Regions from separate parts of the Lysinibacillus sp. KU-BSD001 genome, predicted to be linked through region 2. Evidence: riboswitches for the same ligand, from Rfam matches in the RefSeq annotation. Region 2 holds a riboswitch; each other region holds the start of a gene.

Region 1 (5,329 bases), on a different contig from region 2:
GAGTGCTGTACCGTTTACAATTTGGTCAATGATGTCGTCAATATTCGGCTCTTTTATTTCAGCATCGATGTTTGTATGGACGATTGTTAATTCATCTGTGACATGATCGAAAATCACAACGGTGTCGTATACATGGAAATTTACAGCTGGAATCGTGCTTTGTTCACGGTTGAAGCGAATATAACCGATTGCCCCGCCTGTGAATGGATATTCTGTGTGATTCGAAACACGTGGCATGACCTGCTTTAATGAACGCACTAAATCACCTTCGTAGCTATAAGACTGTCCTGTTACATGCGAACTTTCTGTTAGTGTTGTATTCGATCCTGTGTATGTTTTGCGTGGGTTCGCCCCGATAAATGAATAGCGTCCTGTCGTTTCGTGTTTCGCTGAACTTTCCAATAAAAATTTTCGTGTCCCTTGTAGGCGATTGAAAATTAATACAGGTGTTAAGCAATCGCCATTTACTTTTTTAATTGTCGTACGTAATGTGTGTTTAATCATCATTCTCACTCCACTCTTCTAAAATAAAAAAAGTCCTCTACAAAAAGCATAAACACTTTTTGTAGAGGACGATATGAACCGCGTTGCCACCTCAAGTTGAAGCTAAAAAAGCTCCCATCTCGAATCTCGTAACGTGAGATATCCCGTTCGCTAACTCATGCTAGCGACTCTCATAAGGCCCATTCACAAGCGAAAATGACACGTTTCCACCAACCACGTGCTCTCTAAACATTTGGCTGCTTGCTACTCTTCTTATTCATCAATTTGCTCAGCTATTCTTCACTCTGCTCGTATGGCGATTACAGCTCCCCGTAATCTTCAACCAACCCGAACATTCTAATTAGTATCATTGTACGAGGAAAAGAACGATAAGTCAATATTTTCAGAAAATAATAATATGTAAGAATGCTATCCATAAAAAAATCGAACGGCACATCGACCGCTCGATTGAAAAATTTTAAATTAAATTTTTGAAATTTAAACGGTTATTTAATAGGTACATAATCGGTGCACCTACTGCCAATACGACGAATTCACCCGCTGCTACTGTTAACCATGTCCAGAAGAAAGGTAGCTCCAGTGCGAGATTTAATTCGAAGGCAATAATAAACATTGTAAACGTAAATAGGAGCGTATTTAATACTAAACGTACCATAATATTTTTCACGAATTTACAAATCAATACAAAAATTGAAATCGTAATGATGGAGTGTGCAACACCGAAAATAAGGTCATACAATCCTAATGGTGAAAACATATTAGCAATAAATACCCCTAGTATAATCCCGATTGAAAAACGAGGATTAAATGCTACTAAATGATTGAATATTTCAGAAATACGGAACTGCACTTCTGTAAATCCAAACGGTGCAACGAGCATTGTTACAGCAATATAAAGCGCTGCAATAATCCCTGTCGTTGCCATAAATTTAACCTTCATATAAAATTCCTCCTAGTTTTTTTACGTGGGATGGTTTCGAACCACGGCGACTTAGCACGAAGTAATATTTTAGTATAATAGATGGCTATCGTCAAATATCTTATAAATCGAAATATATCAATAGTAAAGAAAATTTGAGATGTATGATTCATGAGGCGTTTGGGCTGATCATGCTATACGCCATGTGTGAATAAAATCATTCTCTTAAAAGGGAGAGCGGGGTGTAACTGAAAATAGCATTCATTACTAAAGAAATCTAGAAAATGTACACGCCACAACAATAGACCCCTTTTCGTACGTAAAATAAAGTCTCTTTTTCAGTCTGCTTTCCTCATCAAACTAGACTTAAATACTAGATATCAACAATTAATTATTAGAAAATTGCTAGAAGTATTTTTAATATTTACATGATAAATAGCTAATTAATTTAGTGCTTTAAAGCGCAAAAATATCTTAAATTAGATTTATAGTATTTAGAAAATTCATAATGTTATTGACTGTCAGATAATATGAGTGTAAGATAGCGGTACATTCATACTTTGCTAAGTTGAATCAGCAAAGTGCAAATAGATAAATAGTTCTAGGGGGATAACAGAAATGGCTATTACTTTGAAAAAGCTTTCATTTTTATCGTCAGCAGCGTTAGCATTAATGCTTGCGGCATGTAACAGTGACGACACAAGCTCGTCGGATGCATCAACAGGTTCATCAGGTGGTGATGCGGCACCAGAAGAAACATACGTAATCGGTGTGACACAAATTGTTGAGCATCCATCACTAGATGCGGCATATGAAGGGTTTAAAAAAGCACTTCGAGATGCTGATTTAGATGTCGAATATCAATACAATACAGCAAATGGTGATCCGAGCCAGACAGTAACGATTGCACAAAAGTTAGTAGGGGACGGAGTAGATTTAATTTTTGCTAACTCAACACCTTCAGCGCAAGCGGCGAAGTCAGCAACATCTGATATTCCAATTGTCTTCACATCTGTAACAGATGCCGTGGGGGCAGAATTAATCGCTTCTATGGAAGCACCAGGTGGTAACGTGACAGGTACTGTCGATTTACACCCAGAGACAATTGCTAATACAGTGAAATTCCTAAAAGAGGAGCTAGGTGCAAAAAAGGTTGGGACAGTATATAACACAGGTGAGCAAAACTCGATTGCACAAGTAGAGCAAGTAAAAGCTGCATTAGAAGCACAAGGGTTAACGCTTGTGGAAGCTGCCGTATCAACTTCAGCTGAGGTACAACAAGCGACAGAATCATTACTTGGAAAAGTAGATTCTTTATACATTATTACAGACAATACAGTTGTATCCGCACTGGAGTCAGTGATTGGTGTGGCTAATACGAATCAATTACCGTTAATCGTTGGCGAGATGGACTCTGTAGCGCGCGGCGGATTAGCAGCTTACGGTTTCGAATACTATGATATCGGTTATGAAGCAGGACAAAAGGCGGCTGAGATTTTAAAAGATGGTAAATCAGCAGGTGAGATTCCGGCGACATACCCAGCTAACTTAAAACTTGTCATCAATAAAGCAACTGCAGAAAATTTAGGTCTTGAAATTAAAGATACTTGGAATGCAGAAGTAATCGAATAAATAACTTAGGAGATGATTCAATATGTTTACAGCTCTATTCGGTTCTGTTGAGCAAGGAATCATCTATGCAATTATGGCACTCGGGGTGTACTTAACATTCCGAGTGTTAGATTTTCCGGATTTAACGGTTGATGGAAGCTTTGTTACAGGGGCGGCAACAGCAGCGGCAATGATCGTGCTGGGCTACAACCCTATCATTGCTACATTAGTCGCGATAGTAGCTGGATTTATTGCAGGATGTATGACAGGACTTTTACACACAAAAGGAAAAATAAATCCACTGCTTTCAGGGATTTTAATGATGATTGCCCTATATTCCATTAACCTTCGAATTATGGGTACAACAAAGGAAAGCGCGACAGGTATTTCCAATGTTCCTTTATTAACAGCAGATACACTGTTTACACAGTTCCAAAGCTTTTGGGCGGGATTAGGAATTGATACAGCTATTAACGATATGTTGCGCGGGATGGGGCTTACGTCACTCCCATCAACATATGGGACAGTTTTAGTTATATTAGTCATTACGATCGCTATTAAATTGATTGCTGACTGGTTCTTAAAAACAGAGGTCGGTTTAGCTATTCGGGCTACGGGTGATAACAAGCGCATGATTCGTAGTTTTTCGGCAAATACGGATTCACTCATTATTCTCGGACTCGGTTTATCGAATGCGATGGTTGCTTTTGCAGGTGCATTAATCGCGCAATACTCGAAATTTTCTGATGTTCAAATGGGTGTTGGGATGATTGTGACTGGTCTTGCTTCTGTTATTATTGGGGAAGCGATTTTTGGTACAAAGACGATTGTACGTACTACGTTTGCGGTTGTTGTAGGTGCGATTATTTACCGTATCATTTATGCGCTTGCTCTTCGTGTAGAATTTTTAGATACAGGAGATATGAAGCTAATTACGGCTGCGATTGTTATTTTAGCGTTAGTCATTCCGCAAATCATCGATAAACGAAAAGAGAAAAAACGAAAAGCAAGACGTATTGCAGAACGTAAGTCTTCAGTACGAACAGTAGAGCAAGGAGGGGAGCCACTTGCTTAAATTAGACGGTATTAACAAAATTTTCAATGAAGGTACACCAGATGAAAAGGTGGCTTTAGATCACATTCATCTGCATTTAGCACCTGGTGACTTTGTGACGATTATCGGGAGTAATGGTGCAGGAAAATCAACGATGATGAATATGATTTCTGGTGCATTGACGCCGGACATCGGTACCGTATCGATTAATGGCAATGATGTGACGCGCTTACCAGAATATAAACGCTCACATTTTATCGGTCGCGTATTCCAAGATCCGATGGCCGGTACAGCACCATCGATGACGATTGAGGAAAATTTAGCGATTGCCTATTCGCGCAATGCAAAGCGTACACTCCGTTTTGGTGTCGATAAGAAGCGCCGCGATTTCTTTAAAACATCACTTGAGCGTTTAGGGCTAAATTTGGAGAATCGGTTATCTGCAAAAGTCGGTTTACTTTCAGGTGGTGAGCGACAAGCGTTATCACTGTTGATGGCGACGTTTACGAAGCCATCTATTTTATTGCTAGACGAGCATACTGCAGCACTTGATCCATCTCGCGCAGATTTGATTACACGTTTAACGAAGGAACTTGTAGACGCGGACAATTTAACAACATTAATGGTTACGCACAATATGCAACAAGCACTGGACCTTGGCAATCGTCTCATTATGATGGATAAAGGGCAAATTATTTTACAGGTCGGTGCGGATCGTAAACCAGATTTAACGATTCCGGATTTAATGGCAGAGTTCGAACGTATTCGTGGCGAGAAAATGAACTCAGACCGTGCATTATTAGGTTAATCGTGAAAGGCAATGCTACATTGATGGCATTGTCTTTTTTTGTCGTGTATTAATCTATTACCCAGGAAATAAAATTCACCAAATTACGAGTTTGGTAAATTTTGTTATTTTAATTAGAAAACGAATCCCACCTTTTCTCTACTCCAAAGTAAGGAGGGGGAGGGATGATTATCTTCAATAGAAGTGTGCCAGAAAAATTGAGGAAACTGCAGTGTGTAATGAGAAGGGTATTTTCGGAATTAGAAGATGAGTTGCTGAAAATAGAAGCTGGGTATGCGGGAGAACGGTATGTAGATTTGCGTTGGCAAGATATGAATCTACATTATTCCACGCTTACTCGTTCTGTCTCAATGGTTTTTCTTATCAGGTTGATACCGTTTTTGTATGTAAGCAGTTTATGTTAATACTTGAAATTAAAAATATGGTAGGCGAA
Region 2 (5,329 bases):
ATCCCGCTATAGAACACACGCCACGCCATTGGTAGCTTTAAACGTGAATAAATTTCTGTATCCGCTGTTTCAGCAATGACAAACGAAATCGCCGACGCTGCGACAATCATCAATGTGTCACCTAATAAAAAGGACACAACTGCTGAGATGACAAGCGCTATACAAATAAAGGCATACGTTTTAGCTCTGCCATATTTATTTTGGACTAAATCTCGGAAAATAAAAGTTGCCCCTACAAAAAGCGTACCCATTGGGACAATAAACATGCCGAATTGCAGCGGTGCAAACTTTGCTGTTACTACATTCGCAATGACAATGGATAATAAATAAAATAAGATTCTCATTTCTCTATATTCCTTCCTTTACAATCGAATTATTCTGTTCTGCTTCCTTCGAATTTAAATACGCAGCAAGTCCTCTGTTTCGCAACTTACATGCCGGGCATTCCCCGCAACCATCTGCTTGAATACCGTTATAACAAGTTAACGTTTTGGTACGAACAAATTGTAGTGCGCCTAACTCATCTGCAAGCGCCCATGTTTGTGCCTTATCTAACCACATTAGCGGCGTCTCCATGACAAACGTAGCGTCCATCGATAAATTTAATGTGACATTGAGTGACTTGATAAACACATCGCGGCAATCCGGATAACCACTAAAATCTGTTTCGCATACACCTGTGACGATATACTTCGCTCCGACTTGGCTCGCTAACACCCCTGCAAAAGAGAGGAAAAGAAGATTACGTCCTGGTACAAAAGAAGATGGTAGCTCTCCCTCTTCCCCTTCCTCCACTTCGATTTCCTGTCGTGTTAATGCACTCGGCGCAAGCTGATTAAGGAGCGACATATCCAGTATGTGATGTTTCACGCCTAGTTCCTGTGCGATTTCTTTTGCACATTCGATTTCAAGTGCATGTCGTTGCCCATAATCAAATGTTACTGCCTCTACCTGTGCAAAGCGCTCCAGTGCCCAAAATAGACAAGTCGTACTATCTTGCCCACCGCTAAACACAACAATGGCTTTCTCCTGTTTCATATGAAAAACTCCCTTATAAACGAAAAGACAGCATTCTAAGAAAATGCTGTCTCTTCTTAGTTTTTTTAAGAGGGGGGGCTAAAAACCTCTACTATTTCATTATCGGTTATCAATTTTTTCTGGATTTAGATCGTGATTCATTAAACGATAATGCGCCATTTCTTCATATTTCGTCCCCGGTCTACCGTAGTTGCACCAAGGGTCGATCGAAATACCTCCGCGCGGTGTGAATTTTCCCCATACTTCGATATAGCGTGGGTTTAGCAGTTTAATTAAATCATCCATAATGATGTTCACACAATCCTCATGGAAATCACCATGGTTGCGGAAGCTAAATAAATATAATTTTAATGATTTACTCTCCACAATTTTTTGATCTGGAATGTACGAAATGTACATTGTTGCAAAATCAGGCTGACTTGTAATCGGGCATAAGCTTGTAAACTCTGGGCAATTAAATTTCACAAAATAATCGCGGTTTGAATGCAAATTATCCACCGACTCTAATACTTCAGGAGCATAATCAAATGAATATTTCGTATTTTGATTTCCTAATAGTGTTAAATCTTTTAATCCTTCCTCGTGGCTACGGCCAGACATAAAAAAACCTCCCAGTATATGTTTCCCAAAACACATCACAAGAGAGGCGGCATTCATCCATCTAAACTAAAGCGAACAAATAAAAAAGCCACGTCCGATATGGACATGGCGTAATAAGCATGCTTCCATAGTTTTTTATAGAGGGTATCAGCTATGAACCTCTCCCGTTCAAATGTCGGGAATATTCTTTTCTTTTGATATAATACATAAAACAAAGGAATACGTCAAATATATTTTGAGAATTAAAGCTTTATTATTATCCGATAGAAGACTCCTGCCTCAAGATATTATCCATTCATTCTTTATAAAATAAACAACTGCAATATAGTTATTAAAACTGCACTTGCAAGCGGCACTAGCTTCATCGCATTATAGCCAGATGAGGAGGAATGTATTTGCTCTAGTGGATCTTTTGCAGGTGATGCAAGAAACTCGATAAAGCGTTGCCACCGACTCACTTTAAATTGTGCCAATGATTGCGGTACTTCCACTTTATATTCATCCAATCTTTTTTGTAGTGATGGTTCCTTGTCAAATTCATCCTTCAGCATGAAAATCCTCCTTTAGTTCATCTTTTAAAAACTTAATTGCGTTATGCAATCTTGATTTTACCGTACCAATTGGGATTGATAAAATTTGTGCAACTTCTTCTTGCGGTAAATCGTGATAGTACGTTAGTAAAATGACTCCTCGTTGTTTTTCCGGTAACTTTGCGATTGCTTCTTGCACTGCTAACTTTTCATCTGCTGAAAATTGGCTAGTAGCTGCTGGTACTAAAAACGGAAAAAATGTTTGCCACTTTTTTCGTCTATTTAATTTGTTTACAAGTAGCCTGTAAGCAATTTGAAACAAGTAAGACTTTACAGTTCCCTTCTCTACATCATAGCTATGTAATGTTTTTTGCAATCTTTCAAACGTATCATGAACAATATCCATACTAAGCTGTTCTTCTTGGGTGTAACGAAACAGGAAGCAATAAAGCGTTTCATATAAATTATGATACAGCATATTAAAGGCTTCTATATCGCCTTGTTTGTATGCTTCTATCCATTCTTCATTGCTTTTCATCAAGCCCATCCCCCCAATGAGCTTTTATCGACTTTAATGTAACAGAAACGCGCGTCACAAAATACCCCACTATGACAATTACCCATGCCTGAGACTGATTTGTAAAAAATTGCACATATGGATTGTCAATTGTTTGACCAGCTGTAATTAAGAAATTTAATGCTTGCACGCAAATAATTGTATAAATCGCTAAAATAATTGTTAGTGTATCAAACATATTCCAACGTAAGTAAATAGTTGTTTTCTTGTAATTTATTTTTTTATTTTCACGGACTATATATTTCCTATCATAAGGAATCATTATCGCTAATATAAGTATAATCCATATCCCCATAATGATGAGTGAAATTATCCAACCAATATCCAATTGTATCACCTACCTAAAGCTATAAACTTTTCTAGCAATAAACGCCAATAAAATACTAAATACAGTTAAAATGATAAAATATTGATACTCAGGAAGCCATGTTTCATTTACCATATTTAAATGTAATTGCAAACTGTCATTCAGATAAAGCATTGGATTCCAAAGTAAGAAAATATAATAATTTTGTGGATCTTTTCCTGCAAGAGTTAAAAACATCGACGACATTGTAATGGAAAACATAAACAGAATCATAATCGGTATTAACATACTTTGAGCTACTTTTCCATTTTTAAATAAACCCGCCAATATAAAGCTAAGAGGATACAATGCCAGCAAGACAAAATTACTAATGAACACCATTTTCAGAAAAGATACTAGTGAAACATCTATTAAAAAAGAATAGCAAACAAGTAGCAATACTAAAAAAACATTTACTAATGTAAAAACACCCGTGCCCATGCCGACATAATACGTGAATGGTGTCACACCTGTTCGCTTTACCCAGTTAAAAGTCTTATTCGCTTTCATATCTGCTAAATAAATCGTAGCACTCGAAAATGCAAACGAGAAAAGTAAAAGCAATATTGAAATCGGGAGAAACTGTCCTTTAATTAAAAAGCTTATTACTTCTTCATTTCCCTTCATTGCTATTTTACTAATCCATGAGCAAATAAAAAAACTAAATGCTGGGAGTATATTGCCTAAAGTCACTCCAGAATTGCGTAAACTTTCAAGCATATACATACGTGAAATTTGTGTAATCATCCTGCTCTACCCCCTAACACCGTTCCAGTAACCTCAAAATAAATTCCTTCAATACCTGCCAGTACAGTATTTTTGTATTTATTATCTAGCTCTTGTCTTGTGCCGTTTTCAACGAACTTGCCATCTTTTAAAATATATACATAATCAAATAATGGCTCAAACCCAGCTACTTCATGGCTAATAATCATAATTATTTTACCCTGTTTATGCAGTTCATTTTGCAAAAAATGCATGAGCTGCTTTTTCTTCATTAAATCTAAATCAGCAAATGGTTCATCCAGTATTACAATTTGTTTGTTCAGTAAAAAAGTAAGGAATATGGATACTGCCTTTCGCTGACCACCAGAAGCATTTTTCAGCAAAATATGGTCGAATGTTTGCAGACCCAATATTTCATACAATTCTTCTAAATCATTATTTGTTAATTTTTCAAATAATCGAACGACTTCACGAATTTTTAAATGTTGATAGCTATCGAATGACTGGTATTGCAGGGCTGCATTGTCTGCTACACTTTGTGTTAAATTGTTAAACTGGATTGTTCCGCTATCATAGTCCTCGTCTCCTACGATACATTTTGCTAACGTCGATTTCCCCGCACCATTTTCACCTAATAGCAAATAACAGCACCCAGGTTTAAATGTAGCTGAAATACTATTCAAAATCGCTTTTCCATCATATTTTTTCACAATATCGTTCAATATTAGCTCCATTTTTATGCCTCCTCAATTGTATATTCACTTACTATACAAATGGGAAAAGATAAAAGTTCATTTTAATTTTGGAAATTTTTTTTTTATAAATAACCAAAACTCTCTTTTCTCCACAAAAAAAGTAGCACAAACCAGACATTTGATTTGTACTACTAATGTTTATGTTTTATTTATGAAGATTTTGTACGCCTTATTTGGGCTAGTATGACAGAAACGATATGAACGACAAAATACGAAGTACCGATTAAGCCTATAAAATCGGTATATCATGAGCGTTGGTATTTTACCTGAAAGATCATCCCAATGACATACATTACAAAGAAACATAGACATGCAATCAGATTGCCAGTAGGTAATACCCTTTCTCCAAGTCGTAAAAATTATATTTATCTATCCATTCCCTAAACATCAAGCTTTTAACAGCTAGAAGAGTCACTTACAAAAACTTCGTATTCAATGCAGCCATAAATGCTGCGACAATCGATACAATCACTACTACAATCGGTGCATAAAAGATTAAAAAATCGTGCATCCTCTGACACTCCTTATACATGTGTTTCTTCTTTACCAGATACATAGTCTTTGTTAAAGACAAATAGTTTAAAGACTAAATATAAAGAAGGTACAAGCAACACTAAGCCTGCGACAAATGCTACAACGAGCGCAATCGCCATCGCTTCATTCGTAAAACTATCGTGAATCGTTAAATACGGATAGAGTAAATATGGATAGTGTGAAATTCCATAAGCAAAGAAGGCAATCGCAAACTGGACGATTA
Region 3 (5,329 bases), on a different contig from region 2:
TTACAGATAGTGACGATGAAAATACAGTTCCTGTAGTGAAAGCGTTAGCCTTAAAAGAATTTAGTATTGTATGGCCATATGATTTGGCCTATCATGAGGAGAAATTTGAGGAAATGCTTCAACATGTTCCTGCATCTATTTACCAAGGTACAGCAAGCATGCATATTAAAGGTTGGGATATTCCGTTTGTTACTGTAGAATTTCAAAAAATCAATGATGTTTGGAAAATTTCTAAGATTGAGTAGTGTATCAATAGAATAAGACTGTAAACAAACTAAAACTTTTAGAGTTGTCTACGTTAACTTTCGAATTAATTAAAGTAAGGAAATTAATCTTTGACTTAGCATTCACATAAATAATATAATAAAATTATACAAAAAAAGGAAGGAGGGGTATTGTGATTTGGTCATTTTTAATCCATGATATACCTATATTTCTGAATACAATGGAATATTTTTGGTTATTAGCTTCTTTGGTATTAACGGTATTATGTGTTAGCTTACATATATATTTGGCTAATACAATTACAATCCAGGAAGTTAAAGAAGAAGCGTTTGAAATTGATTATGAAATCACTAATACTTGGACTCCACCTATGCTAACGTGGTTTGTACTGTGTATTAGAACATCCGAAGACAATGATGAAGAAAGCGTATCTCCTAGTTTGATTTAAATTTAAAAACTAGGAGGAATAGCATTGTTGTCATTTTTAACGCAACCAATAATTTATTTAATTCATTTTTTACATTCATTTACGGATAGTTATGCAATAAGTGTCATCTTAATCACAATTGCAGTTAGATTAATTCTTATACCATTATTCATTCAATCGGCAAAACATCAAAAAAACTCTAAAGAATTAATGACTTCAATTAAGCCTAAATTAGATGAGCTTACTGTCAAACTTCGGAATAGTAGTAATGAATCTGAAAAGTTAGTGTATCAAAAGGAAATTCAAGAGTTAACATCAGATTCAATGAAAAGTTTTTTATTAGGTTGTTTACCAATACTCATTCAATTGCCTATTTTATTTTCACTGATTTATGCAATTACAATAGATGTAGCAATTGCAAGTGAAAATTTCCTTTGGATGAATTTAGGGACAATGGATATTGGCATTTCAATTATTGCTTGTTTCATTTATTTAATTCAAAGCTTTATTTCATTAGATAAAAATCAACCGACAAATGTGAAAATAATGGTATTCATTAATCCAATTATGATGCTCATTTTTAGTCTGTTAAATCCATCGATATTACCGATTTATTGGACAGTGAGTGCTTTATTATTAATAGCACAACAATTATTAATTAAAAAAATATATAAATAGAATAACAAGCCCCTCTTACGGAAAATGTAAGAGGGGTTTGTTAGTTTGAATAACCCTGTTCTAAATTTAGGGCGAGGTTAAAAAATATAGTTATTTAATTTTTGATGTATGATACTTCACTACCCTCAAAAATATAACAATAAAGTCGTTTAAAAATCTAACTCTTATTAAACTCTTGCGCCAGATTGTGGAGAATGGAGTTTACTACTATTTATGATACGGTTCTGCGTAAAGTATTTAATTGAGAGATTTTGCATATAGTTTTACAGCTGATAGCTATACACCTCTTTTATTTCCCCACACAAGTGCATGCAGCTGCGGTAGTACTTTAACATTTTTTAATTCTTCATCCATCATCACTTGATCGATTAGCGTTTGATACTTCTTTAATAAATGGCTGATCAACTGTGCATTGTCCATCGAAGTAATGTCATCATTTCCGACTTGAAGGTAAAAAGGAATGGTCGGATATCGAAGGTGAACTTGTTTAGCATAAGCATAATCCTCTTGATTAAATACAACGATTTTGAGAGATATATGCTGATGGCTGTTTTTATCTCTAAGCTTTTCCAAAATATCAGAGAGCATAGAAAAATCTGTCGTCATCCCAGAACTAGGGGGCTTTGGTGAAATCGTTAGTTCATCGATATCATACAGCCAATCTTGCCATTTGCTTCCCTGTGTTTCAACACCAATCTCTATGTTATTTTCTTTTAAAATTGCAACAAGCGCATCCAAATTACGAAGAAGTGCCGGATTTCCTCCCGAGATCGTGACGAATGAAAAACCGTTACCCCCAAGTCGTTTCAACTCAGACCAAATCTCTTCTGCTGTCATTTGAACGATCAGATGCTTGCCACTACCATCCCACGTAAATGATGAGTCGCACCAAGAACAAGAATAATCACAGCCGGCAGTGCGTACAAACATTGTCTTCTGACCTACTACCATTCCTTCACCTTGAATCGTGGGACCAAAAATCTCTATAACGGGTACTTTACTCAACTTCCATCCACTCTCTTCTGGCTTCAGCATAGCTTGTAGGGGTTTCATACAACCTGATAAATTCCACGCGTGCCCCATTATATAGTTGTTCATCAAGCAAGGCTTCATTAAACTTTTCGTAAATCCAAACAACGATATTCTCTGCCGTCGTATTCATCGGCGGAAGAGTTTCATTTAAATAACGATGATCCAAATAAATTTCTATTTTTTGTTTCCATATTTCCTTTATGTCACCAAAATCAAGCATAATCCCTCGTTCATCCGTATAACCACTCAATCCGAAGACAACACGATACGTATGACCATGTAAATTTTTACATTTCCCCTCGTAGTTATGTAAATGATGAGCAGCATCAAAGGTAAACTCTTTGCTTACGAGAACACGTTTTGAATGATAGTTTAATTGACTTCTTTGAATATCTTCATCTATTTTTTGTAGCTTCTCAATAATTCTAAAATTATACATGCTTTAAAACTCCCTCTCAGAACAAATGAGTGATATTGTCCTGACCTCCATTAAATACTATTATTGCTTTTTCCTGCTTCAACTTCAAAAACTCCTTTATAACGAAAAAACAGCATCCCAAGAAAAAATGCTATTTTTCTCCTTAGTGTACGAAATAATTAGGATTTACATATAGACTACCGACTGTTTCCATCAGGCCCATAACCCAAACTAGATTTTTAATTCTGCTTCAACTTTGCAGCCAGATATAAAAAAACCTCCCTTGTAAAATGTTCCCTACACTTTTCAAGAGAGGCGCTACCAATTATTCTATTAAAACGTATGAATAAAACATAAAAAGCCACGTCCTATATGGACATGGCAGATTGTCATGTTTCCATAGTTTTTTATAGAGGGTATTAGCTATGAACCTCTCCCGTTCTATTCCGGGCATTCTTTAATAACAATATAATATATGGAGTAGTAGAAAATTTCAAATATAATTTTATTTTTATAGCGTTCGAATAATACTTCTCTGAAATATAAGCAGCATTACTTGCTTTAGTTTTTTCATCTAATCATTCCATCAATTGCTGGATAAGGTGTTTTGTCAATAGAATTTTTAAAATTCTTGCTACTAACATCTTTGAAATATTATTCGGCTTTACAGAACATAATCACTGTATAGCTGAACCCATTTCAAGAATTTAACCGCACTTACTTATGGTGCGGTTCTCTGTAATGTATCTAAGCGAGGTTTTATCCTAATAGCTATACTTCGCTAAGTGGTAACTTCTCAATTTTTTCATTATTATTTTTCACCAACATCATTCTTAGGCAGATGCAAAATTTTGGATCAACAAAAGTGTAACTATCTCCTTTAGGAGTTTTCTTTATAGGGGGGATCACTATTTGCTATTTCAGATAACATTTGACCTATATTCATTGTAGCTTGAGTGGTAGAAGGAAATTCTATTCTAACTATTTCTTCTATATCAGAGTATTTAAATTTCTCCTTCTCTACTTTTCCCAATGCATATAATACTTGATTCTTTCTTTGAACAGTTGTTTCCCTTGAATTCATCAATATTTCTATATTTGAATAGTTAGAAGTTAATGATTGATTTATCCAATCAATTTTAGCCGACTTTAATAATTCATTGCTAATTTGCCAATCATTATCTTCTAAGGCATATGCAATTTTCAAACAATATTCATGTAGTCTTTGAGGAATGCCTAAAGTAGACCAATAAACATCATTATTAAGTGTCCTCAAGGAATCATCATCCATTTCGATTTTTAATTTATCTATAAATCCTTTTTTAACAAAATTTTCAACTTGTTCTTTACTTAATTTTGAGACCTCAGGAATTTCTTCAAGCCTATTACTGATTGAAGATGCATTTTCTACTTTTGAGAAATATTCTTTAATACCACTAGGAACGCCTACTATTAAAAATTTCACATTGTATTTAGCATAGATTTCATCATCTAGTAAGAGTATTAAATTTCCTAGTTCTTTCATTATTCCTTCATCTTTGAAAATAGCTTCTAGATTTTCAAAAACTATAAGAGCCTGATTTCTTTTTGCCCTTTTCCTAACATACTCTAAACATTGCAAAAAGGGTTCTTTTTCATTAAATATATATTTATCCGAATGATCTATTTGTCCTTTCGCTACAGCTGCATTTACTTCTGCCATTTTTTTCTCGGTGTACTCTACTTTTTTCACTTCGTCTATTTGATTTAGATACCATTTAAACGTTTCCGAAATACTTCGATTTGAACTTGCGTTTGGAAGATTAATTGTTATATATTAACAATTCATTTCTTTTAATACGTTTTTATACAACCAAGATTTACCTGAACCACTATCACCATGAACAATGATATGGTACGTACCATCTATAGCCCTTTTTAATTTTTTCTCTAATTGTGGCCTAGAAATATACATATCCTCATTAACTAATGGAGCTTTTGGAGTAAAAACTTCATTTGGCTTTACTCTAATACTTTTTTAAAAAAACACTAAATACTCACTCCTCTTATCATCTTAGTACTATTTTGTATTTTTATAGTACACTTATCAAAGATAGAATCGCTGTAAGCGTTAACCATAGACTGACCTCACCTAGATACGGCAGAATTAAATATAATTTCCACTATTTTATAATTATAACTGATTTATGACTAGCTTTAAATGACTATGTTTGAGTATTAAAAAGGATTGAACTACATTTTCTGTAGTTCAATCCAAAAACCGCATTTACTTATGATAAGGTTCTCCATTATTAATGATAAACGCTATCCTCAACAATCTGGCCAGATTGTTGAATAGAATAATTATCATTTTTTAACAACGTTATTATAAATTAAACAATTTTTTTGTTGTTTAACATCTGGTATGAGACAGCCTGATATAAGAATTGAGTTGTCTTATTAGGAAGTATAGGTACCTGCCACTTTATTTATAGATGTATTCATTTTTTACATTGCAAATACGAAATAGCAAGCTTAGTACGGCTTGTGACTTGAAACTTACGATATAA

What was found. A riboswitch is a leader RNA that binds a small molecule or an ion and turns the genes downstream of it on or off. The one in region 2 is predicted to bind preQ1.
Region 1: linked by a shared signal. The riboswitch ahead of AAGS61_RS04420 (QueT transporter family protein) and the one ahead of queF (preQ(1) synthase) in region 2 are both predicted to bind preQ1.
Region 3: linked by a shared signal. The riboswitch ahead of queD (6-carboxytetrahydropterin synthase QueD) and the one ahead of queF (preQ(1) synthase) in region 2 are both predicted to bind preQ1.

The regions. Positions count from the first base shown of each region.
Region 1 covers NZ_JBDQZI010000002.1:238,026-243,354, reverse strand. The annotation lists gene AAGS61_RS04425 (chorismate-binding protein) at 1-504, opposite strand, end outside; T-box leader at 566-773, opposite strand; gene AAGS61_RS04420 (QueT transporter family protein) at 962-1,444, opposite strand; PreQ1 riboswitch class I at 1,451-1,495, opposite strand; gene AAGS61_RS04415 (ABC transporter substrate-binding protein) at 2,042-3,055, shown strand; gene AAGS61_RS04410 (ABC transporter permease) at 3,078-4,109, shown strand; gene AAGS61_RS04405 (ABC transporter ATP-binding protein) at 4,102-4,896, shown strand; gene AAGS61_RS04400 (hypothetical protein) at 5,061-5,300, shown strand; gene AAGS61_RS04395 (nuclease-related domain-containing protein) at 5,198-5,329, shown strand, end outside.
Region 2 covers NZ_JBDQZI010000004.1:149,915-155,243, forward strand. The annotation lists gene AAGS61_RS07900 (VUT family protein) at 1-344, opposite strand, end outside; gene queC (7-cyano-7-deazaguanine synthase QueC) at 349-1,083, opposite strand; PreQ1 riboswitch class I at 1,089-1,133, opposite strand; gene queF (preQ(1) synthase) at 1,138-1,638, opposite strand; PreQ1 riboswitch class I at 1,760-1,806, opposite strand; gene AAGS61_RS07915 (hypothetical protein) at 1,941-2,189, opposite strand; gene AAGS61_RS07920 (RNA polymerase sigma factor) at 2,176-2,715, opposite strand; gene AAGS61_RS07925 (group-specific protein) at 2,693-3,082, opposite strand; gene AAGS61_RS07930 (ABC transporter permease) at 3,083-3,838, opposite strand; gene AAGS61_RS07935 (ATP-binding cassette domain-containing protein) at 3,835-4,551, opposite strand; gene cydS (cytochrome bd oxidase small subunit CydS) at 4,988-5,083, opposite strand; gene AAGS61_RS07945 (cytochrome d ubiquinol oxidase subunit II) at 5,097-5,329, opposite strand, start outside.
Region 3 covers NZ_JBDQZI010000005.1:109,700-115,028, forward strand. The annotation lists gene AAGS61_RS09615 (S26 family signal peptidase) at 1-245, shown strand, start outside; gene AAGS61_RS09620 (hypothetical protein) at 398-673, shown strand; gene yidC (membrane protein insertase YidC) at 701-1,330, shown strand; gene queE (7-carboxy-7-deazaguanine synthase QueE) at 1,607-2,335, opposite strand; gene queD (6-carboxytetrahydropterin synthase QueD) at 2,328-2,801, opposite strand; PreQ1 riboswitch class I at 3,174-3,220, opposite strand; gene AAGS61_RS09640 (hypothetical protein) at 3,661-4,482, opposite strand; gene AAGS61_RS09645 (response regulator transcription factor) at 5,261-5,329, opposite strand, start outside.